3 regions of the Clostridium hominis genome follow, and region 3 is predicted to be linked to each of the others. Evidence: riboswitches for the same ligand, from Rfam matches in the RefSeq annotation. Region 3 holds a riboswitch; each other region holds the start of a gene.
What was found. Region 3 has a riboswitch for S-adenosylmethionine ahead of H8S20_RS14505 (methionine ABC transporter ATP-binding protein). Riboswitches for the same ligand answer to the same signal wherever they lie in the genome.
Positions count from the first base shown of each region.

Region 1 (8,355 bases), on a different contig from region 3:
TGGGATTGGCCTTAGTATAGTTAAAGCCATGGTTAACCTTCATGGTGGACAAGTTTTGGTAGATAGTAAGGAGAATGAAGGTAGCATATTTACAATATTATTACCAAATAAGATTATACATAATTCCGAGATGAAATTATATGATAATGATACATATAATACTGAAGTAGAGTTGTCTGATATTTATGAAATATTGAATACATAAAAAATAATAAGTTTTGGAGCTATTACGTAAAAGTAACGGCTCCTTTATTTATATAAAATAGCTTCATCAAAAGTAGAAAATATTTTATGTACCATAAGTTTCTAAAGAGAATTAATATTAATTAAAATAGTATAAATAGTGGAATTATAAGCAATATTTATTTACAATAAATATATGAAGAAGAGTTTAGATTAACTAATGATATAAAGGAGAAAATTATGAATAAAGTTTGCATACTAGGAAGTATGAATATGGACTTAGTTATAGGGGTAAATAATACACCTAGAGTTGGTGAGACAATTTTAGCTAATTCTCTTGAAAAGATACCTGGAGGAAAAGGGGCAAATCAAGCAGTTGCCGCTAAAAGATGTGGAGCAGAAGTTTACATGATTTCAAAGATAGGAAATGATGAAAATGGTGTAATTCTTAAAGATAAGTTAATAGAAGATAATATAAATGTTGACTATGTATTTGAAGATGATGTCGAATCTACAGGTATGGCTTTCATAACTGTTAATAAAGAAGGGGATAATTCAATTATAGTTGTGTCAGGCTCAAATAAGAAACTTACAGAAAAAGAAATTAACATTGCAGAGGAAGCAATTAAAAAAAGTAATATAATAATAGCTCAACTTGAAACATCAGAGGAGATGACATTAAAAGCATTTGTAAAGGCTAAAGATTTTGGAAAGATAACTATATTAAATCCTGCCCCAGCTAAAAAGATAGATAAGGAACTTTTAAAATATATTGATATAATAATTCCAAATGAAACAGAAGCTGAGGTATTGACAGGAGTTAAGATTAATACAGTAGAAGATGCTCAAAAAGCATCAGAGGTATTTTTAGAGAGTGGAATAAAATATGCAATTATAACTTTAGGGGCTAAAGGGGCTGTAGTTATAGGTAAAGATTTCACAGAACTAGTTCCAGCTTTTAAGGTAGAGGCTATAGATACTACAGCAGCTGGAGATAGTTTTATTGGAGGATTTAGCTCTAAATTAGATATTAAAAATATAAGCAAGGAAACTTTAATAAATGCAGTAGTATTTGGAAATAAAGTTTCATCAATAGCTGTTCAAAGAAAAGGTGCACAACCATCTATTCCATACTTAGAAGAGGTTTTGAAATTTTATAAAGACTAAAATAAATGTTAATTATCATAGTTTTACATTAAAAACGCTATATATCAATGAAGTTGATGTATAGCATTTTTATTCCCTAATATTTAATGGATTAGTGTATATAAATAGTTTAGATAACTAATAACACTTTATGTTAATAACTTAATAGTATATAATTATATATTATTAATCAGTATAATATAAGGAAAAGGTGTGGAGTTATGAACTATAAAGAAGTATTAGCAAATGCAAGAACTTGTATAGGAGAGTATTGCAAAGCATGCAATGAATGTAATGGTAAGGTGTGTAAAAATCAAATGCCGGGACCAGGTGCTAAAGGCATTGGAGATACAGCCATAAGAAATTATGATAAGTGGAAAGAAATTCGTGTTAATATGGATACTTTAACAGAAAATAAAAAGATTGATACAACATTAGAAATATTTGGACAAACCTTTAAATATCCTTTTTTTGCAGGACCAGTAGGTGCAGTTAATTTACATTATGGTGATAAGTATAATGATATGACTTATAATAACATTTTAGTTTCAGCTTGTGCTAAAGAAGGAATCTTAGCTTTTACTGGAGATGGAGTAAATTCTGATGTAATGAAAGCTGCTACAGCGGCAATAAAAAATGTAGATGGTATGGGAATACCAACAGTGAAACCTTGGAATATAGATACTATAAAAGAGAAAATGGATTTAGTAAAAGACTCTAGAGCTATTGCTGTAGCTATGGATATTGATGCAGCAGGTCTTCCATTCTTAAAGAACATGAATCCTCCTGCAGGTGCAAAGTCAGTAGAAGAGCTTAAAGAGATAATAAAACTTTCATCTGTCCCATTTATAGTAAAGGGAATAATGACAGTAAAAGGTGCTTTAAAGGCTAAAGAAGCAGGAGCTTCCGCTATTGTTGTATCTAATCATGGAGGAAGAGTACTAGATGGATGTGCTGCTACTGCAGAAGTATTAGCTGATATAGTTGATGCAGTTGGTGATTCAATGAAAATATTTGTGGATGGCGGTATACGTTCAGGAGTAGATGTTTTTAAAGCTTTAGCTTTAGGTGCTGATGGAGTACTTATTTGTAGAACTTTTGTAACTGCTCTTTATGGTGGAGAAGAAGAAGGTGTTAAAACATATATAAACAAATTAGCAGCTGAACTTGAGGATACAATGTCAATGTGTGGAGCCTATTCTCTTGGGGATATTTCTAGAGATATGATTAGATTATAATAAAAATTAAATATTACTATTATAAAGCAAGGTGGACAAAGAATAAGTCCACCTTGCTTTATAATTCTAAATTAGATAGTAAGCATTATTTATTTGAAAATATAAAATTGTGATAATAAAAGTTACAAAAGTAGCATAGTATTTTATAGGGGAAAATATTATGATAACTGCATATGGTTACATAGTAAAACAAATGATTAAAAATAGGGCTCATAAGAAGATAAAAAGGTACTATAAATTTATATAGGAGGTATTATGGAACTAATTTGCTCAATTGGCCCTACTGTAAGAGATATAGAAGATATTAAAAGATTTGCACAAGCTGGTATGACAATACCACGTTTTAATTTTTCACATATTGATTATGAAAAGTTTGAAACCTTAATTAAGGAAATACATATTGAGTATCCTAATATGAAAATTTTACAAGACTTGCAAGGTAATAAACTTAGGATTTCTAAGCTTTTTACTGGTGAATATAAAGTAAATATAAAAGAAGAAGTAATATTTTGTCTTGAAAAAGATTTTAAGAAATTCTATGAAAAGAATAGATACAAAAATATAAGAATAATTCCCATAATGTATTATGGTTCGTTAGATGATTTTAAAAATGTTAAAGAATTATTTATGAAGGATGCTACTATGAAATTTAAAATAATAGAGAAAAACTCACTGTATATCAAAGCTGTGACAATTAAAGGTGGCATTTTAAGAGCAGAAAAAGGTGTTAATGCACCAGAATTAATTAGGGATAATTTGCATTTAACAGAGAAAGATAAATTTGATATTGAAATTGGAGTCAAGAATAATATAGATTATATATGTTTATCATATGTTACTAAAGCTGATGACATAATAGAATTAAAGAAATACATTAAAATTTTAGTTAGAGTCTATAATAGTAGAACCCCTAAAATATGGGCTAAAATAGAATGTAAAGAAGGTATAGAAAATTTTGAAGATATCTTAAAAGTAAGTGACGGAATAATGCTTGGAAGAGGGGATTTGAAGGCAGAGATTCCTATAGAAGAGATTCCTTATGAAGAAGGGAAAATTATAAATAGAATGAAAAAGAGCAAGAAAAAGCTAATTGTAGCTACATATATTTTAGAGTCTATGAGGCGTCAAGATACTCCTACTATTTCAGAAGCAAATGATATATATAAATATATTAAAAATAGTGTGGATGGTCTTATGTTATCAACGGAAGTTGCAGTTTCTAGAGAACCTATAACAGTAATAAAATGCTTAAATAGTTTCTATAATAAATACTGCAATTAAAATAATACATTTTCTAGCCAGATAAAAGTCAGATAATATCTGGCTTTTATATTTATAATTCATAATTTCCAATATGACAAAATTGTAATATAAATGTAATAGATATCGATATAGAATCTTAAGTATTTTATAGTATAGTATACTCATAAGAAAATATAAAAAAGGATGATATAAATGGTAAAAAGAACATCATTGAAATTTATAAAATTTACACTTGTATTCAGCTTAATTATTATTACAGCATTTATTGGTATCGGATGTGGTGTATACGAAAAAGTTACGCAAGATATGTCTATAGATGAAGAAATTAATGAAATAAAGTCAAGAGATAATTATGTACAAGCTTCTGAGATAGATAAAACTTTTTTAGAAGCAATAGTTGCAATAGAAGATCATAGATATTATAAACATGGGGCTGTAGATTTTATATCTATAGGTAGAGCTTTATTAACTAATTTGAAAGCAGGTAAAATTGTTGAAGGTGGTAGTACAATAACTCAACAATTAGCTAAAAATTTATTTTTAACCCCAGAGCAAACTATAAAAAGAAAAGTAGAAGAAATATTTTTATCTTATGATTTAGAGAAAAAATATACAAAAGATGAGATTTTAGAATTATATGTAAATGTGATTTATTATGGTGATGGATTTACAGGTATAAAAGAAGCTTGTAATGGATATTTTGGAAAAGAACCAAATGAAATTACATATGATGAAGCAACATTACTAGCGGGCTTACCCCAAGCACCAAGTATTTATGGTTTAAGCAATAATTATGAAAAAGCTGTAGATAGACAAGAGGAAGTAATTGATGCCCTTGAAAGTTTTGCAATTTCAAATTAATAAAAGGTTTTAAATTAATATAATAATTATAATGAATAAGTCTTATTAATCATAAGGCTTATTTTATTATGAAAATAACTTTATTAATTTAGATTATATTAAAAAGGTGATATAATTAAAATATGGTAAATAAAATTAATATAGTATAAAGTAATGGAGGAAAGTATGAAAAAAGTTATAGATGCGAAAGGAAAAGCTTGCCCTATGCCTGTTATAATGGCAAAGAAAGAAATAGATTTAGGAACTAAGTTTTTTTCAGTTCAAGTAGACAATGGTATAGCTGTAGAGAACTTAAAAAAACTTGCCAACAGTCAAGGATTTGAAACTAAAATTGAAGAAAATGAAGGAATTTACACAGTACATTTTTCTAATGGTTGTGAAGAATGTCAAGAAGTTTTAAATAAAATACAAGGGAAAAAGCCTTTAGGTGATTGGTGTATTTTTATTGGCAAAGATATTATAGGAGCTGGTGCAGAAGAGCTTGGAAAGTCTTTAATGAAAATGTTTTTCTATACATTATCTGAAGATGAGGACTTACCTAAAGCTATTTTGTTTATGAATGATGGGGTAAAGGTACCAACATTAAACGAGCAGGCTATTGAGCATTTAAATGCTTTAGTTGCAAAAGGTGTTAATGTATTAGTTTGTGGAGCATGTTTAAATTATTATCATCTTGAAGGAGAACTTAAAGTTGGAACTGTAAGCAATATGTATGATATTGTCGGAGTTATGAAATCCACTTCTAAAGTTATCACATTATAGAGAATTAACTATATATTATTAACTAAATAAAATAATAGTGCTTTATTTAGAATTCCAAAAGCAAAGTGAAAAGTATTTGGAAAAAATTATTAAAATATATTGACAATGTAAAAATTTTGATTTAATATTAATTCAATAAATAAAGGAATTACAACTAAATATTGTTAATCTTATCAAGAGCGGTGGAGGGACTGGCCCTATGAAACCCGGCAACCTGTTACTAGTTAATAGTTAGTAGAGAAAAGTTAAGAGTTATGGATAAAACTCATAAGATAGTTTTATGCATTTCAAGTTAAGAAATTTCAAGAAAATTTCAGTAGCAACTCTTAATTCTTAATTCTTAATTTTTAACTGTATACGTGGTGCTAATTCCTGTAGCTTTTTAGCTAGTAGATAAGAGGGTGAATTATGTAGTGTTTATTAGCGCTAGAGATTTATTCTCTAGTGCTTTATTTTTTTATTTAAAAGTAAAGAGGGGGCAAAAAAATGGCAGAACTAAGTAATAGATTAGATTGGTTCTCTGAATCAACGATAAGAAAAATGACAAGAATAGCAGATCAATATGGAGCAATAAATCTATCACAAGGATTTCCAGACTTTGATCCGCCAAAAGATATCTTAAATAGTTTAAAAGAGGTAGCTGAAAAAGGACCTCATCAATATGAGATAACTTGGGGCTCAAAAATATTTAGAGAAAAGCTAGCAGAAAAACAAAAAAAGTTCATGAGGATAGAAATTAATCCAGAAGAAAATATAGTTGTTACATGTGGAAGTACAGAAGCTATGATGGTTTCAATGATGGCGGTATGCAATCCTGGAGATAAAGTCATTGTATTTTCACCATTTTATGAAAACTATGTTGCAGATACAATTCTCTCAGGGGCAGAGCCTGTATATGTAGCATTAAAACCACCTAGTTTTGGATTTGATAAAGAAGAATTAAGAAGAGCATTTGAGCAAAATCCTAAAGCTTTAATACTATGTAATCCATCAAATCCTGTAGGAAAGGTTTTTACGAGAGATGAATTGTTATATATTGCAAGTTTAGCCGAAGAGTTTGATACCTTTGTAATTACTGATGAGGTTTATGAACATATAGTATTTCCTCCTAATGAGCATATATACTTTGCTTCATTACCTGGAATGTTTGATAGAACTATATCATGTAGCTCATTATCTAAAACCTATTCTATTACCGGATGGAGATTAGGATATGTACTAGGTAATAAAAAAATAATAGATAACTGTAAAAAGGTTCATGACTTTTTAACAGTTGGGGCTGCGGCTCCATTACAAAAGGCAGTAATACCTGGATTAGAGTTTGGTGATGATTACTATGAAGATTTAATAAATAAGTATGATAAGAAAAGAGATTTATTTTTAAATGGATTAGACAAAATAGGGCTTAAATATTTCAAGCCAGAAGGTGCTTATTATGTGTTAGTAGATATAAGCGAGTTTGGTGCGAAAGATGATATAAGCTTTTGTGAGTATCTTACAAGGGATATTGGAGTAGCAGCAGTTCCAGGCTCAAGTTTCTTTAAAGAAGATGTAAATAACTATATAAGGTTACATTTTGCAAAGAAAGATGAAACATTAAAAGAAGCATTAAAGAGACTTGAAAGATTAAAAGTATCAAAATAAATTCTAACTTTATAAAAATAAATAGATAAGATTTAGAACCAAAATCGAAATAGTAAATATAAAAAAATATTAATATAAAAACTTGGGGGTATAAAAATGAAAAGAAATAAAAGATTAGTAGCAATAACACTTGCAGCAACTTTATCACTAGGAGTAGTAGGATGTGCTAGTAAAGGAGGAGAATCTCTAGAAACAGATACTAAAAATATTACTGTTGGGGTATGTCCTGGACCTTACGGAGATATGGTTAAAGAATGTATAGCTCCTTATTTAGAGGCAAATGGGTATGAGGTTGAAGTAAAGGAGTTTAGTGATTATATTCAACCAGATAAAGCTTTAAATAATAGAGAGATTGATACAAACTTAATGCAACATACTGTTTACTTAGAAAAATTTAGTGCAGATAACAATCTAGATATATCAGCTGTTATTTCAGTTCCAACAGCAGGAATGGGTATATTCTCAAATAATCTTAACTCTTTAAGTGAATTAGGCGAAGGTGGTAAGGTTGCTATACCAAATGATCCATCAAATTTAGCAAGAGCATTAACCTTATTGGAAACTCAAGGATTAATAAAAATAGATTCTAATGTTGATGATACTAAAGCTACAAAAAATGATATTACTGAAAACAGCAAGAATTTAGAGTTTTTAGAAGTTGAAGCAGCACAATTAGCAAGAAGTATAAGCAGTGCAGATATTGCTTTAGTACCTGGAAATTATGCTATAGCGTCTGGATTGGATTTTGCAGAAGCTTTAGCTATTGAAGAATTATCAGAAGAATATAAAAATGTAGTTGCAGTAAGAACTGAAGATTTAGATAAAGACTTAGGGAAGGATTTAAAAGAAGCTGTGGAATCAGAAGAATTTAGAAATGCTATTGAAAGTGGAAAATATAAGGATTTTAACAAACCAGAGTGGTATGTTAATGCTAATTAATAGTTATAAATTAAAGGAATGGTGGTGAAAAAGTGATTAAATTAGAAAATATATCTGTAACTTTTAATGATGGTAAAAATAAATTAGATGCAGTAAAGAATGTAACTCTTACAATAAATAGAGGTGAAGTATTTGGAATTGTTGGTTTGAGTGGTGCAGGTAAAAGTACATTAGTTAGAGTAATTAATTTACTACAAAAGCCATCTGAAGGAAGAGTAATAATACAAGATAAAGATATTACAAAGTTAAATAGCAAGGAGCTAAGAAGCCTTAGATTAAAAGTAGGGATGATATTTCAACACTTTAATTTAATAAGTGG
Region 1 is NZ_JACOOO010000042.1:100,562-108,916, forward strand. It holds gene H8S20_RS17840 (sensor histidine kinase) at 1-205, shown strand, start outside; gene rbsK (ribokinase) at 424-1,350, shown strand; gene H8S20_RS17850 (alpha-hydroxy-acid oxidizing protein) at 1,551-2,567, shown strand; gene H8S20_RS17855 (pyruvate kinase) at 2,823-3,848, shown strand; gene H8S20_RS17860 (biosynthetic peptidoglycan transglycosylase) at 4,023-4,691, shown strand; gene yedF (sulfurtransferase-like selenium metabolism protein YedF) at 4,857-5,453, shown strand; SAM riboswitch class I at 5,621-5,853, shown strand; gene H8S20_RS17870 (pyridoxal phosphate-dependent aminotransferase) at 5,940-7,097, shown strand; gene H8S20_RS17875 (MetQ/NlpA family ABC transporter substrate-binding protein) at 7,194-8,036, shown strand; gene H8S20_RS17880 (methionine ABC transporter ATP-binding protein) at 8,069-8,355, shown strand, end outside.
Region 1: linked by a shared signal. The riboswitch ahead of H8S20_RS17870 (pyridoxal phosphate-dependent aminotransferase) and the one ahead of H8S20_RS14505 (methionine ABC transporter ATP-binding protein) in region 3 are both predicted to bind S-adenosylmethionine.

Region 2 (8,355 bases), on a different contig from region 3:
GTACACTTAGTGTAGCTCTAGCTTCTACGCCTGGATTAAAATACCTGTCTAATTTTGAAATCTTCTTCTCAATTATTTCCTTTAATGCTGGTGTCACGTTAATATTCTTACCTATTACTGTTACTCTCATAAGGTCAACCCCTCTCTATTCGTTGTGGTTATGTCTTTTAAGATTTCAAATTCTTTTATTTATATATATTCTACTATTTAAAGTTTTATGAAACAAGCCTCATTATATTTGAATTTTCTGAATATTCTTTCTATAGTTTTGATTTACTTAACTTATCTTTAATTATTATAAGTTTACATAAAAAAGCCACTAATTTCTAAGAAATTAGTGGCTTTTTTGCAAAAGTTAGCTGACCTGGATTTTGACCCCACACTCGCCTACTGGAGCTTTTGCTACCCAGAATTACCCTCTCACTACTCACACTCTCAACATAACTGTTGGTAGGACTTACTTCTATACCGCACCATGCTCATTAAAACTTTGTCTAACTTACGTGGATCGTTTCGCCTGCGACTGGCATCGACTTGCATCCACAGACCTAACTTTTACATTAATATTATATATGGCTTTTGGCAATTGTCAATATAGTAATTTCTTCTATATCACAATTTTTTAATATTTTTTTACATTCTAATAGTGTTGCCCCAGTTGTAACTACGTCATCTACAAGCAAAATTCTTTTATTTTCAATATTATTTTCTTTTATTTTAAAAGCACCTTTAATATTTTTATATCTTTCTTCTTTTGATAGACTTTTTTGTTCTCTAGTATCTTTAATTTTAATAAGCGAATCATTAACTGGAATATCTAATGATTTACTTAGATTTTTGGCAATTACTTCACATTGATTAAACCCCCTCTGTTTAACAGAGGATTTACTCATAGGAACATAGCATATTTCATCAAATTCTATATTATTTTCATATATTAAATTTAATAACAATTCAGAAATAACATTTCCAGCAGTAAAGTTTTTATCATATTTAAATGCTAATATTAACTCTTTTAATATGCCTCCATAATATCCATATGATAATATATCATCCTGATTTTCTACTCTCTTAATTTTACTTTTACAATATGGGCATATTCCTATAAAATCTTCAGAATTACAAATTATGCATCTATTGGATGGTGGATAAATAATATCAAGAATAGTTGATACAATGTTCCTTATTTCTTTAATAATTTTCTTTCCCATAAGCTTTGATTAAATCCTCTTGTTATATTTTTAGATTTATCCATATCATCTGATATCTCTTTCGATACCAAGAGTATCTCAGGTAAAAACTCATTACTAACTCTAAGAGCGCCACATAGATAAATTATCTCTTTATAGCTGAAAGATTCATTATCCGAAAATAACATAACTATATTTAAATCATCTATAAAATTAATATAATTACCTATACTATTAGTAACTATAAAAACAGAGTCATTATACCCTTCTAATATATCTTCCACAAATCCAAAGTTCTGTTCTTTTGCGTATTTAACCACCCTTATATCATCATTCTTTAAAGTGTTATAATAATTATTGTAAATCTTATTTAACATATATTCAGATGGAACAATAATTAAAGCTCTTTTTTTATTCTTCTTAAACCATTTAAGATATTCATATAAAGCTAGTGGTATATCATTTTCTAATCTTATTCTAGTTAAAACAAACCTTGGCTCTACGATTGGCACATTATCAACTAAATAAACTAATTCCATTTTACTCCCTATTGGAAACACATACTCTGAAGAATATATAATTATCTTACTAGATCTCCAATAAACATCTTCTACAGCTTCTCTAAGTCTATTTTTCGATATAGATGAAAATATACTTATATCATCAAATATAACAAGGTCGAAATCATCATATACTTCTTCTAATAAATCTATAGTTATAAACTTTATATCGTCTCCTATATGATTCTTCTTCTGTTCATCTATTAAAATATTATAGTATTCTCTCTTTCTCTTTTTTATTTGCTCCTTATCGGTACAACCCCATACATATAATATCTTACCATTATTATATAAAACTCTATTTATTAAATTTGAAAATACAATAGATGTATTAAAAGGTCTAGTTTTAACAGTAAGTACTTTAGTTTTCTTATCATACCAATTATTTATTTTCTTAAATGCACTGTTAAGCTCTTTATAATTCATCTTTATAACCTCTCTAAATTCTAATCCCTAACTATCTTTTCATCTGCTGTAATATCTATAATTCTTTCCTTTAATGAAGAATATCTTTCTACATTATTAGTGTTAGTTACCATATATTTAAGAGCCTTTTGACTTCCAACAACTACTACTAATTCTTTGGCTCTTGTTATCCCAGTATATAGTATATTCCTATTCATCAAAAATGCTGACCCCATAAAAACTGGAGTTATTACAACTTTAAATTCACTTCCTTGACTTTTATGTACAGTTATTGCATATGCAAGCTCTAATTCATCTAAAAATGCAAATTCATAAACAACTCTTCGCTCATCATCAAATATTACTGTTAAAGTACTCTTATCTTCGTTTATAGACTCAATAAAGCCCATGTCACCGTTAAATACTCCAACACCTTCTTCATCACCAATACCACTAATTCTAGTCCATTTAAGAGAGTAGTTATTTTTTATTTGCATAACTTTATCTCCCTCTCTAAAAATCATTTCCCTAACATTCTTTTCTTTCTTATGATTTGATGGAGGATTAAGTATTTTTTGAAGCTCATTATTTAAATTCTCTACTCCTAATACACCTTTTCTTGTTGGCGATAAAATTTGTATATCCTTTACCTTATTCCATTTAGAATTAAAATTAGGTAATCTCCTATTTATTAAATCAATTATGGTTTTTAAAATATCATCTATATTTTCTCTTGAGTCAAAGAAAAAATCACCATCTTTTTTATTTAGGTATGGTAATTCACCACTATTAATTTTATGAGCATTAACAATGATCATACTTTCCTTACCCTGTCTAAATATTTCATTTAGTCTTACTACATTTATAAAATTACTATTTATCAAATCTCTCAAAACATTACCCGGACCTACTGAAGGTAGCTGGTCAACATCTCCAACTATTATCACTCTAGTTCCTAATCTAATAGCCTTTAAAAGACTATTCATAAGCATGATATCTATCATAGATGCCTCATCTATGATAATTACATCACCTTCTAAAGGTTCTCCTTCTCCCTTACCAAAAAATGAGTTTTCATCATCACTTACGCCCATTTCTAAAAGTCTATGAATAGTTTTTGCTTCTCTACCAGTAGATTCACTCATTCTCTTTGCTGCTCTTCCAGTTGGAGCTGCTAAAAGAACCTTCATGCCACTGTTTTCATATATCTCAATTATACACTTTATAATTGTTGTTTTCCCTGTTCCTGGTCCACCAGTTATTATTTCTATACCATTATTAAATGCACCTATAATAGCTTCTTTTTGAGCTTGCGCAAATTTTATATTATATCTTTTTTCAAAAGATTCTATTTCAAACAAAACATCAGTATTAATAGTCTGGAAGTTCTCTATGCTTAAAGTTATTATCTTATTAGTTACTCCTAACTCACAGTAATAATAAGGTAGAGTATACACTGCATCTATTTCCTTAATCTTTTCTACCTTTAACTTTCCTTCTAATACACTATTGTATATATTTTCTACTACAAGTTCTTCCTCAACCATAAGAACCTTCTTACATTCATCTATAAGCATATCCTGTGGCATATATGTATTTCCTAATGCTGAGAAATTATTAAGAACATATCTAATTCCGCTTTGTATTCTAAAAGGTGATATTATTTCAATCCCTAAACTTCTAGCAATTCTGTCTGCTGTTAAAAAACCTATTCCTGATATTTCATCATTTAATATGTATGGATTCTTTGAAACTATATCTATTGAATCTGGTCCAAACTTTTTATAAATTTTTAGACATTGATTTATAGTCATCCCATGTTTTTGGAAAAACATTATTATATCTTTTAAATCTTTACTCTCTAAGTAAGAATCATATATTATACTAAATTTCTTTTCACCTATACCATCAACTTCTTTTAATCTCTCAATATTGTTATCCAGAATCTCTAAAGTCTTATCCCCAAACTTATTTACTATTTTCTTTGCAGTTACCGGTCCAATACCATGAATTATACCAGTTGATAAATACCTTTCAATCTCTTTTGCCGATGACGGTAATAACTCATGATACTCCTCTACATTAAATTGTCGACCAAACTGCTTATGATTAATCCATGACCCCTTAAAATTTATCTGCTGTCCCTCTTTAATAAGAGGCATTATTCCAACAACAGTAATTAATTCTTTATTGGCTGTTACCTTACTTACTATATATCCCGTATCTTCACTTTTAAATATAATAGCCTCAACTAATCCTTCTAGCACTTCCATTTTATTGTTCACACCTTTAAATCTTATCTTCTATATTATATAATTATATCATATTATATAAATTTAACTCATATTGCTTTAAATTTGAGTTATGTAGGAGGTATTTTTATGTTAATTAAAAATTGTAAATTAATTTACCTAGACAAAATAGAAGAAGGTTCTGTTTTGATAGAAGATGGTAAAATTAAAGAAATAAATCCTAGTTCTATAGCTAATGATAACGTTATAGATGGTAAAGGATTATATTTAAGCCCTGGATTCATAGATGTTCATATACATGGAGCTGGTGGTGTTGATACTATGGATGGAACATACGATGTTATAAATACAATAGCTAAAACTATTGCTAAACATGGTACTACTTCATTTACTCCAACTACTATGACTGTAGATAAAAAAGACATAAGAAAGGCTATGTCTGCAATTAAAGAAGCTAAAATAAAAGGTACAGATGGAGCTAACGTTTTAGGAGCCCACCTAGAAGGTCCATTTATAAGCCCTAAAGCAATAGGTGCTCAAAACCCAAACTACTTAATAGATCCAACAATTGAAAACTTTAACGAAATGGTTGGTGAAGACGAAGATGCAGTAGTTTCTATAACAATGGCACCAGAAGTAGAAGGAGCTAAAGAACTAGCTACCTATCTTTCTGATAAAGGTATAGTTTGCTCAATGGGACATACTAAAGCTAATTATGAAGAAGCTATGGACGGTATAAAGTGTGGATTCTGCCACTCAACTCACCTTTTCAATGCTATGACTCCATTTACTCATAGAGAACCTGGTGTTGTAGGGGCAATATTTGATTCAGAAATAACTACTGAAACTATATCTGATGGTATTCATATTTCTTATCCATCATTAAGAACTGCTTATAAGCAAAAAGGAACTGATAAGGTACTTTTAGTTACTGATGCAATGATGGCATGCGGAATGCAAGATGGCATGTATTCTTTAGGTGGTCAAGATGTAGAAGTTAAAAATGGTGCTGCTAGATTATTAAGTGGTTCACTTGCTGGATCAGTTCTTACTTTGGATAAAGCTATTAGAAATGTTTATAACAACTCTAATTACCCACTTAACGAAATAGTTAAAATGGCTTCATATAACGGAGCTAAACATTGCAAAGTAGAAGATAGAAAAGGCTTAATAAAAGAAGGCTTTGATGCTGACCTAGTTATTTTTGATGAAGATATAAACGTAAAAATGACTATTGTTAACGGAAACGTGGTATATAACACACTTTAATAAAAAGGAACTCACAGCAATTCCTGTGAGTTCCTTTTTTTATTATAAGTATTTCTTTATATCTTCAACTTTATTTAATCTTTCCCATGGAAGATCTAAGTCATTTCTACCGAAGTGCCCATAAGCTGCTGTTTGCTTGTAAATAGGATTTCTTAACTCTAAATCTCTTATTATTGCACCTGGCCTTAAATCAAATGATTTTTCTACTATTTTCACTATTTCTTCTTCTGAAAGTTTTCCTGTTCCAAAAGTTTCAACTTCAATTGATACTGGTTTAGCAACTCCAATAGCATAAGCTAATTGAATTTCTAATTTATCTGCAACTCCAGCTGCTACTAAGTTTTTAGCTACCCATCTAGCTGCATATGCTGCTGATCTATCAACCTTTGTTGGATCTTTTCCTGAGAAAGCTCCTCCTCCATGTCTACCGTATCCACCGTAAGTATCAACTATTATTTTTCTACCAGTTAATCCACTATCCCCTTGTGGGCCACCAACAACAAATCTTCCTGTTGGATTTATATAATACTTAGTATTTTCGTCTAAAAGCTCTGCAGGAACTACTGCTTTAATTACGTGTTCCATTAAGTCTTCCCTTATTTGTTCTTGGCTAACTTCTGGTCCATGTTGAGTTGATATTACTATTGTATCTATTCTTATAACTTTGTTATCATCATATTCTACTGTTACTTGAGTTTTTCCATCTGGTCTCAAATATGGTAATGTGCCATTTTTTCTTACTTCACTAAGTCTTCTAGATAATCTATGAGCCATTGCTATTGGTAATGGCATAAACTCTTGTGTTTCATTTGTTGCAAAACCAAACATCATTCCTTGGTCTCCTGCACCAACTGCTTCAACTGCATCTTTATCACCAGCTTTTGATTCTAATGCTTCATCAACTCCCATAGCTATATCTGATGATTGCTCATCGATAGATGTTAATACAGCACATGTATCACAGTCGAACCCAAATTTAGCTCTATCATAACCTATTTCTCTTATAGTTTCTCTAACCACCTTAGGGATATCCACATAACATGATGTTGATATTTCTCCCATTACCATAACCATTCCTGTAGTTACAGCTGTTTCACAAGCTACTCTAGCCATAGGATCCTTAGCTAGTATACTATCTAATATTCCATCTGATATTTGGTCACAGATTTTATCTGGATGACCTTCTGTTACTGATTCTGATGTAAATAATCTTCTCATTATATATCTCCTCTCTTAATTAAGATGATATTAATTCTAAAGATAAAAAAGTCTCTTCTTAAGATAAAGAAGAGACGTAATATTCAACCATGTCTTTCTTATCTTGCAAAATTAATTGCAGGAATTGGCACCACGTATACAATTAATAATTAAAAGTTAAAAATTAATAATTAAGTTAATTTAATTATTATTTATTAACTATCAACTGCTAATTGGTAACAGGTTGCCGGGTTTCACAGGGCCCTCTCCCTCTACCTCTCTTGATAAGAACTAATATCAAATTTTATTTACTTTTTATTTACTGTAATATATATTAACAATTATTAAAACTAATGTCAATAAATTTAAATTCTAATATATTCTCAACTTTTTATAATACATATTACTTATTTTAAGTCAAAATAAAAAAGCATAGATAAACTATGCTTTTAATGGTGGGGGAGGACGGATTCGAACCATCGAAACGAAACGTAACAGATTTACAGTCTGCCCCCTTTGGCCACTCGGGAACTCCCCCATTTTAATGGAGCTGGTGATCGGAGTCGAACCAACAACCTGCTGATTACAAGTCAGCTGCTCTGCCATTGAGCCACACCAGCGTATTTGGTGGAAACAACAGGGATCGAACCTGTGACCCTCTGCTTGTAAGGCAGATGCTCTCCCAGCTGAGCTATGCTTCCACGTTATTATTTATTTTTCAAAAAATTAAATGGTGGGGGAGGACGGATTCGAACCATCGAAACGAAACGTAACAGATTTACAGTCTGCCCCCTTTGGCCACTCGGGAACTCCCCCATTTAATGGAGCTGGTGATCGGAGTCGAACCAACAACCTGCTGATTACAAGTCAGCTGCTCTGCCATTGAGCCACACCAGCATATTTAATTAAGTTATTAATGGTGGGGGAGGACGGATTCGAACCATCGAAACGAAACGTAACAGATTTACAGTCTGCCCCCTTTGGCCACTCGGGAACTCCCCCATATCGTATTAATAACTTTCATCATTTCGTGCATCACTGCCGAACTGACAATGACTAGTATATATTCATAGCAACAATATTTCAAGCCTCATAATAGCTCATTTTCCGATTTTATTTTTAATTTGCTCTATTTTCCTTCATTTTACTTAATATTAAGCACTTATATAACTTTAATAGCCATTATAACTACACTAAGTCAATATATTGATTTAATATACCTACAAGCCTATCATAATCCTCTTCTACCAAGCGTTTTTTAATATATTCCATAGCTTCCTTCTTTGAATCTATGCTACCATTATTCAAAATAGAATTAACTTTAGCACAATCAACAACTGAAAGTTTATCTAATATTCCTTCAACTACATTTCTCTCATCTAAAGTTAAACTGTTAATTATATTATCTAAATTTAAAGTTAAAACATCAGAACTATTTCCCTGTAATATTTGCTTATCTGTTGATAAAGAAGTTTCTTCCAC
Region 2 is NZ_JACOOO010000035.1:27,530-35,884, forward strand. It holds gene hpf (ribosome hibernation-promoting factor, HPF/YfiA family) at 1-130, opposite strand, end outside; gene H8S20_RS14850 (ComF family protein) at 567-1,211, opposite strand; gene H8S20_RS14855 (hypothetical protein) at 1,184-2,176, opposite strand; gene recD2 (SF1B family DNA helicase RecD2) at 2,197-4,428, opposite strand; gene nagA (N-acetylglucosamine-6-phosphate deacetylase) at 4,537-5,676, shown strand; gene metK (methionine adenosyltransferase) at 5,719-6,894, opposite strand; SAM riboswitch class I at 6,990-7,164, opposite strand; tRNA gene H8S20_RS14875 (tRNA-Tyr) at 7,327-7,411, opposite strand; tRNA gene H8S20_RS14880 (tRNA-Thr) at 7,419-7,493, opposite strand; tRNA gene H8S20_RS14885 (tRNA-Val) at 7,499-7,574, opposite strand; tRNA gene H8S20_RS14890 (tRNA-Tyr) at 7,605-7,689, opposite strand; tRNA gene H8S20_RS14895 (tRNA-Thr) at 7,696-7,770, opposite strand; tRNA gene H8S20_RS14900 (tRNA-Tyr) at 7,791-7,875, opposite strand; gene H8S20_RS14905 (hypothetical protein) at 8,062-8,355, opposite strand, start outside.
Region 2: linked by a shared signal. The riboswitch ahead of metK (methionine adenosyltransferase) and the one ahead of H8S20_RS14505 (methionine ABC transporter ATP-binding protein) in region 3 are both predicted to bind S-adenosylmethionine.

Region 3 (8,355 bases):
AAATGGGAGCAATGGTACTATCTCCATATAAAAAGAAATTTAATAGAAATGTTACAAAGGTAAATGATATAATAGAAGAAAATTTAAATAAATTATCTTTATTAGAAAAAGAGAAAAATTTCAACTCTATAGATGAAATATGTGATCCTTTTAGCTTAATAGTGGCGAATATATTAGAGCTTTATCCAGAAGAAATAGATAATGATTCTGAGGTGTTAAGAAGTAATCTATATAACTTAGGATATGCTATAGGAAAATGGATTTATGTAATAGATGCTTTAGATGATTTAGAAGAAGATATTAATAATAATAAGTTTAATCCTATAAATTACTTATATAATAAAGAAAATAAAAGTTATAAGGAATTTATTGAAGAAATAAAACCAAGAATAGAATTCACAATATTAAATTGTGGTTATAACTGTAAAGAAGCTTTAGATATGTTGCCATTAAAAAGAAATAAAGAAATATTAGAAAATATAATTAGTCTTGGTATGATGGATAAGTATACTAGGATAGTTCAAAATTGTAATTGTAAAAGTAGTAAGAAAAGAGGTATTTAAAATGAATCCATATGAGGTACTAGGGGTAAAGCAAGGTGCATCCCAAGAAGAAATTAAAGCTGCTTACAGAAAGTTAGTTAAGCAATATCATCCTGATCAATATGGAGATAATCCACTTAAGGATTTAGCACAAGAAAAATTAACAGAAGTAAATAAAGCTTATGATATGTTAAAAAATGGTGGAGGAAACTCTGGAGGTACTTATAGTTCCAACTATAGTAGTAATTCAAACTCAAGTTATAATAGCGGATATAGCAATAATGTAGCTGGCTACGCTGAAATAAGAAGACTTATTCAAATGAGAAATAATATAGAAGCAGAAAGAAGATTAAATGCTATGTCAAATAGAGATGCTGAATGGCATTTCTTATATGGAGCAGTTCAATTAAATAAAGGATGGTTTGATTCAGCCCTTAGCAATATTGAGAGAGCATGTCAAATGGATCCTAATAATTTTGAATATAGACAAAGTTTAAATCAGTTGAAGATGAGAGCAGGAGGATATGCTAATCCATATAGAACTGCTCAAGGTGGAGTTGATGCATGTACTTGTTGCAATAATCTTATATGTGCAGATTGTTGTTGTGAGATGATGGGCGGAGACTTAATAGGTTGTTGTTAATTAGCAAAGTAAGTTTCTTACTTAGAATTTAAATAAGTGAATTAAAGTAGGTAAGGAAAAAATATTTTTAGTTAATGAAAGGAGGTATTAAATGAAATCTAAAGAAATAACATTAGGTGGGATAATGGTTGCATTAACAAGTATTATTCTATATTCAACTTCATTAATACCTATAAATACACTAACTATATTAACTATAGCATCAGCAATAATACCAATATGTATTATAAGAAGTGATATTAAAACTGCTATTTTTGTATATATAGCATCAGCTTTAATAGCCTTATTTATTGTACCAATCAATATAAGTATACTTTATGCTGTTTTTTTTGGAATATATGGTATTATTAAGTTTTTCTCAGAAAGAAGTAGGAGTAAGTTAGAAGTATTATATAAAATAGGCTTTTTTAATATAGCATTTATAATAGGATTTATTCTTTTTCAAAATGTATTGGGGATAAATGTGATAAAAGGTGTTGAAGAAATTCTTTCGAGATTTATAAGCAGTGATACAAAGATGATTACTTTTGTTTTATTTTTAATAATAGCAAACTTAGTGTTCTTAGTATTTGATTATGCATTAACACTTATAATAAGTTTTTATATGGATAGAATTCACAAAAAAAGCAGATAAGAATAGGAATTGTAAAAAAATTAATATGGTTAATTCAAATTTTGTATGATATATTTATGATATCGTTTTAACTAGGGGGAAGTAATTTGCAAAAGATAGCAGTAATAACTGATAGTGGATGTGACTTAAGTCAGGAGACTATTAAAGAGAATAACATACAAGTACTACCATTTAGAATAATCTATAGTGATAGAGAATACTTAGATAAAGTGACAATAAGCGAAGAACAAGTATATGAAGATTTATCTAATGGAATTATACCAACCACTTCGCTACCAGATTTACAATACACTGAGAATATTATCCGGAAATTAAAAGACGAAGGATATACTCATGTTGTAGTAGTTAGTGTATCAAGCAACTTATCAGGAACTTTTAATAGTATACAGCTTCTTTGTGAAGAGCATCCAGAGTTAATGTATTATTTTTTTGATACAAAAACTTTAGGTTTCCCAGTTGGCGCTATTGCTTTAGAAGTATCTAAGCTTATAAAAGAAAAGGCGTCTTTTGAAGAAATAATAGACAAGCTGCCTAATATAAAGAAAAGTATAAGTGGATATGTTACCTTTAATACATTAGAATTTTTGAAAAAAGGCGGAAGGATAGGTAGAGTAGCAGGAACTGTTGGAGAGATGCTGCATTTAAAACCGATTATATCATCAGATGATGAAGGACATCTTTATCCTTTTTGCAAAGTAAGAGGTAGAAAAAAATCTATATCAAAGCTAAAGGAGATACTTAATTCTTATTTAGAAGGTGGAAAATGTAGAGTTTGGGTATTAAATGGGGCAGCATTAGAAGAAGCGAGAGCTTTTTTTGAAGAAATTAAAAATAAACATAATATTAGTGAAATTTCCTTTGAAACTATAGGTTCAGCTATGGGAGTACATACTGGTCCAGGAGCAATTGGATTATGCATAAAAAAAGAATATTAATACATATGATATTTTAAAAGTCATATTAATTATACATAGATAAAAAGCGGGAAACTAAAAACTTCTCGCTTTTTTAATTTTATCTGTTAGGGTTGAGGATATACTGTTAGAAAAGAATACACTATAAAATTTAGAATATTAATTAGAGAAAAGGTTATATGCATATTTCAAAAGGGAAAACTGAAGGTAGTAGAAAAATAATTATGAGGTGATAATTTGAAGGTTTTAGTGTTGAAAATTAAGTTGAGAGCATCTTGGGTACATTCATTAAAGGAGAAGAGAATGATACTTTTAAGTATAAGTAAGAGATTAAGAAATAAATACAATGTATCAGTGGGAGAAATTGGAGAACAAGATACCCATAAAATTATAGAAATTGGAATATCACAAGTAGCAAGCTCTAAGGATGTGCTACATGCATCAAAGGAAGATATAATCACGTTTATAGAAGAAAATTGCGAAGCGGAAATAATAGATATCGAAGAAGAAATTATAGAGTTTTAAAAAATATTATTAAAATTTATAGAAAAATATTGACATAAAGGAAAATAAAGTATATATTTATAACATCAACTAAATTAAAACTTAATATTTTTTCTTATCAAGAGTGGTGGAGGGACTGGCCCTGTGAAACCCAGCAACCTGTTACTAGTTAATAGTTAATAGAGAAAAGTTAAGAGTTATTGATGAAACTTGTAAGAGAGTTTTATACAATTTAAGCTAAGAAATTTCTAGGAAATTTCAGCATTAACTCTTAGTTTTTAACTCTTAATTCTTAACTGTATTCGTGGTGCTAATTCCAGCAGCTTTAGAGCTGATAGATGAGAGGGTAAATTAATAGTGATTTGTTTCGCACTTGAGTTTATTCTCAAGTGCTTTTTTTTATTTTTTAGAAGACTATATTTATTTAAATCTGTGATTTAGTAAAAGGAGTTTCATAAGTGAAAATCTAAATTTTTAATTTGGATACTTGAAGTTACACAGAGTATACTCATTCGACCATAAGAGAAGGAGTTTGATTATAAAAAAGGGGTGAAAATTAATGATAAAAATAAGGGATATAGAAAAAAGTTTTGGAGAAGTAAAAGTTCTTAAGGGAATAACTTTAAGTATTAATGAAGGTGAAATTTATGGTCTTATAGGTCATAGTGGAGCTGGAAAATCTACTTTGTTAAGATGCATAAACGGATTAGAAGATTATAATGAAGGTTCAGTAATTGTAATGGGGAGAGAGGTTAAATGTCTTAAAGAGAAGGAAAAACGAGAGTTTAGAAAAGATTTAGGAATGATATTTCAAGGCTTTAACCTTCTTAAGAGAAAAACAGTATTTGAAAATATTTCATTACCTTTAGAAGTTTGGGGATATAAAAAGGATTTTATAAAAAATAGAGTGGACGAGCTACTAGAACTTGTTGGACTTACGGACAAAGCTAAGAATAAGCCGAATGAGTTAAGTGGTGGGCAAAAGCAAAGGGTTGCAATAGCAAGAGCATTAGCTTTAGAACCTAAGATTCTTTTATGTGATGAAGCAACATCAGCATTAGATCCTAAAACTACTAAAGATATCTTATCTCTTTTAAGTGATATTAATAAGAAATTAGGTATTACCATCGTGGTTGTTACACATCAAATGGAGGTTATTAAGCAAATATGTCAAAAGGTAGCTCTGATTGATGGTGGGGTATTAGTGGCTGAAGGTAAATCAGAGGAAATATTCTTAAGACCAGGAGTTTCATTAAAGAAGTTCTTAGGAGATGAGGATGATGATACATTATCTCATGAAGGTGTAAATATAAAATTATTCTTTCCAAGTAAATCTTCAGAAAATGCGCTTATAACAAAGATGGCAAGAGAACTTAATATAGATTTCTCAATAGTTGGAGGGAAACTTGAAAAGTTTAGAGATGAAGTATTGGGAACATTAACTATAAATATTGATAATAAAGATAGAGAAGCTGTTATGAGTTATTTATCAAATAAAGATATTATATTGGAGGTGCTATAGTATGGATGCGAAAATGATAAATATAATAATAAAAGAATTAGGAGCCACAGTATATATGGTGTTTTTCTCAACATTATTTGCAACTATTCTAGGATTTGTTTTTGGAATAATAGCAACTGTTACTTCACCAAGTGGATTAAAGCCTAACAGAATAGTGTATAAAATTCTTGATGCTATAATTAATGTGCTAAGAAGCTTTCCTTTTATTATTTTAATAGTTTTTATAATACCGTTGACAAGAGCTATAGTAGGGAAGTCTATAGGTAATACAGCTGCGATAGTTCCTTTAACGATAGCAGCAGCACCGTTTGTAGCAAGAATAATTGAATCTTCATTAAAGGAAGTAGATCCAGGAGTAATTGAGGCAGCTAAATCTTTTGGAGCATCAGATGGTCAAATTATATTTAAAGTAATGCTTAAGGAGGCTGTTCCAAGTATTATTTCAGGGCTAACGCTAACAATTATTAGCGTTATTGGATATTCAGCAATGGCTGGAAGTGTTGGAGCAGGTGGACTTGGAAAGGTTGCAATAACATACGGATATCAGGGATTCCGAACAGACTATATGGTAACAACAGTAATTATTTTGATAATAATAGTTCAAAGCTTGCAAAGCTTAGGAAATTATTTATATAAAAAATTAAATTAGAAATAAGTAAAACTAAAAAAATAAGGGGGCAATTAAATATGAAAAGAAAATCAATTTTATCATTAGTATTAACAGGGGCATTAGCAGTATCACTTATAGGTTGTGGGGGAAGCAATTCATCATCAAGTGATGATAAAACTATAAGGATTGGAGTATCTCCAGTTCCGCATAAAGAGATTGTTGAACAAGCTGTAGAAGAGCTAGAAGGAAAAGGGTATACAGTTGAAATAGTTGAATTTGATGACTATGTATTACCTAATACATCTGTTGAAGAAGGAGATCTTGATGCAAATTATTTTCAACATATTGCATATTTAAATACATTTAATGAAGAAAAAGGAACACATCTTACTTATACTGCAGAAATTCATTTAGAGCCAATGGGGGTGTTTTCTAATAAATATAAGTCTGTAGAAGAGATTGAAGACGGTGCAACAGTAGCTGTTCCAGATGATTCTAGTAATGAAACAAGAGCTTTGAAAGTTCTAGAAGCTGCAGGCCTTATAGAGTTAGCAGAGGGAGATATATTAAAGATTACTGATATAACATCTAATCCTAAGAATTTACAATTTAGTGAGCTAACAGCAGCAAGTTTACCAAGAGTGTTAGAAGAAGTAGATATAGCTGTAATAAATGGAAACTATGCTTTAGAAGCAGGATTAGATGTAAATGGAAATGCATTTTATGCAGAAGATAAGGATAAGGATGCATTAAAGGAAAGAAGAAATGTATTAGCTGTTAAAGAAGGTACTGAGGATACTCAAAAAATAAAAGATTTGACAGAAGCACTTACTTCTGATAAAGTAAGAGATTTTATAAATGAAAAATATAAAGGTGCAGTTGTTCCAGTATTTTAATCAAGGAATAATTAATAGTTAGAAATAAAAATTACATTTAAAACTTAAGAAGAAGTTTTAAGAATATTATTTGAAGCCGGCAGTTTTGCTGGCTTTATTCATTTATTATTAATTTAACTATTAATTAATCACAAAGGCATCTTAGAGTTAATATATTAAATATATAGCATTGTTTCAAAGGAGATATGACAACATGGCTGTTTGGATTTTAGATGCAAGTCATGGTGGAAATGACACAGGTATTATTGGAAGAACGCTTGGTAGAAAAGAATCAGATATAGTATTAGAAGCAGTATTAGAAGCTAAAAAACACTTAGAGAGAAATGGCGAAAAAGTAATACTGACTAGGGAAGATGATACTTATTTATCCTTAGAAGAACGTTTAAGCATAGCTGATAAAAATAATGGAAGGTTTTTTGTAAGTTTTCATATGAATTCTCATATAGATACAAGTACAAAAGGAGTTCAGGTGTTTTATAGTAAAGATAACTATGATAATAAGAGGCTAGCAAAGCTTATAAGTGAAGAAATACTATGTGATTTAGGAACAGATGAAAAAGGAGTGTTGAAAGATGAGAGCAAAAAATATGATAACGTTTCTATTATGTCAGTTATAGTTTATGGAGAGTACTTAAGTAATGCTGAGGTAGAGGAGAAATTTGATAGCAAAAGTTATGGGCGTATGGTGGCAAAAGCATGTTTGGCAATTGTAGATAAGGTGTTATTACTTACTCCAGTTACTGAGCCAAAAGAGACACAGCAAAGAGCTTGGAGAGTATGTATTGGATATTATAAAGATTACAATGAAGCTATTGATGTAATGGTAGATATGCACAAAAGAGGGTTTAAGAGAGCGCATGTAGTACCTTATAATGGAAAGTGATTCTTGTTATATAAATAGAATGAGATATGAAAATTAATACAAAAAGGTCTTTAGAAGATTAGAAAATATTTTCTAGGCTAAAGACCTTTTTTATTTTTTTAGGGAGTTACATTTTTAAACTTATGTACAACTTTATCAAAGAATAAAGACAAGCTTTAAAAATAGAAGTAAATGAAGTATACTTTAAAGTAAGATTTTAATTGTTTGAAAAATAGATTGAATTTAGGGGAGAGGGCTAAAATAATGAATATAACAAATGTAGCTGTTGGATTAACAGGAGAAGACCTTTTAAGCATATTAAATGATTTCGTATCAGTTGAAGGATTAACTGTAAATAGTATAGAAATATCTGATTGTATACTTATAAAAGGTAATTTTAAAAAAGGATTATCTATTGATTTTGAATGCGGATTAAGAGTTAATTCAGCAGATAATGATATGATTCAAGGGGAAATATGCAAATTTAAGGTGTTAAATATAGGAATAGCATCATTCTTTAGAAAAATAGCATTAAAGTATGTATTAAAGTCTTTTGCTGATAAAGGAATAACTTATAATGAAGGTAAGGTTAATATTCAATATAAATATATATTAAAGGATGTTCCTTATATAGATTTTGCGATAAATGACTTAAGATTATTAGATGATAAGTTAGTTGTTGGAGTTAATAATGTTTCTATTTCCTTAGGGGGAGAGCTTAAAAAGGAAGTTAAGCTATTCAAGGAAGAGGAAAATGAAGAGGAATTAAGAGAAGCTGAGGAAAGAGGTAAGACTGAAGATATATATACAGTTGGAAGAGAAAAATTATCAGAAAAGCTTCCTGAAAAAGTTAAGAAGTATTCTGATTATATTTTTGTAATACCTGATATAGCAGCTTTATTAACAAGATTGTTAAAGGATAATAGAGTATCACTTAAGACGAAGTTAATAATATCTGGATCTATAGCTTATATAGTTGTACCTACAGATATAATTCCAGATAAGATACCGTTTATAGGTAAAATAGATGAATTAGCAGTTGCATTTTTTGCTTTAAATAGAATTGTAAAAGATGTTCCCTTGCATATAATTTTAGAAAATTGGCAAGGTAAAAATGATATAATATTAGTAATAAAAAATTTAATAGAATATATAACAAACTTTACAGCAGCTCAAAATGTTGAAACTTTATATGAGTTTGTTGAAGAAGTTTTATCTGTTTAGTAAT
Region 3 is NZ_JACOOO010000033.1:69,271-77,625, reverse strand. It holds gene H8S20_RS14530 (DUF5685 family protein) at 1-563, shown strand, start outside; gene H8S20_RS14525 (J domain-containing protein) at 565-1,185, shown strand; gene H8S20_RS14520 (DUF2232 domain-containing protein) at 1,277-1,819, shown strand; gene H8S20_RS14515 (DegV family protein) at 1,906-2,754, shown strand; gene H8S20_RS14510 (DUF503 domain-containing protein) at 2,971-3,258, shown strand; SAM riboswitch class I at 3,350-3,582, shown strand; gene H8S20_RS14505 (methionine ABC transporter ATP-binding protein) at 3,797-4,759, shown strand; gene H8S20_RS14500 (methionine ABC transporter permease) at 4,773-5,408, shown strand; gene H8S20_RS14495 (MetQ/NlpA family ABC transporter substrate-binding protein) at 5,447-6,265, shown strand; gene H8S20_RS14490 (N-acetylmuramoyl-L-alanine amidase family protein) at 6,459-7,148, shown strand; gene H8S20_RS14485 (YkvA family protein) at 7,392-8,351, shown strand.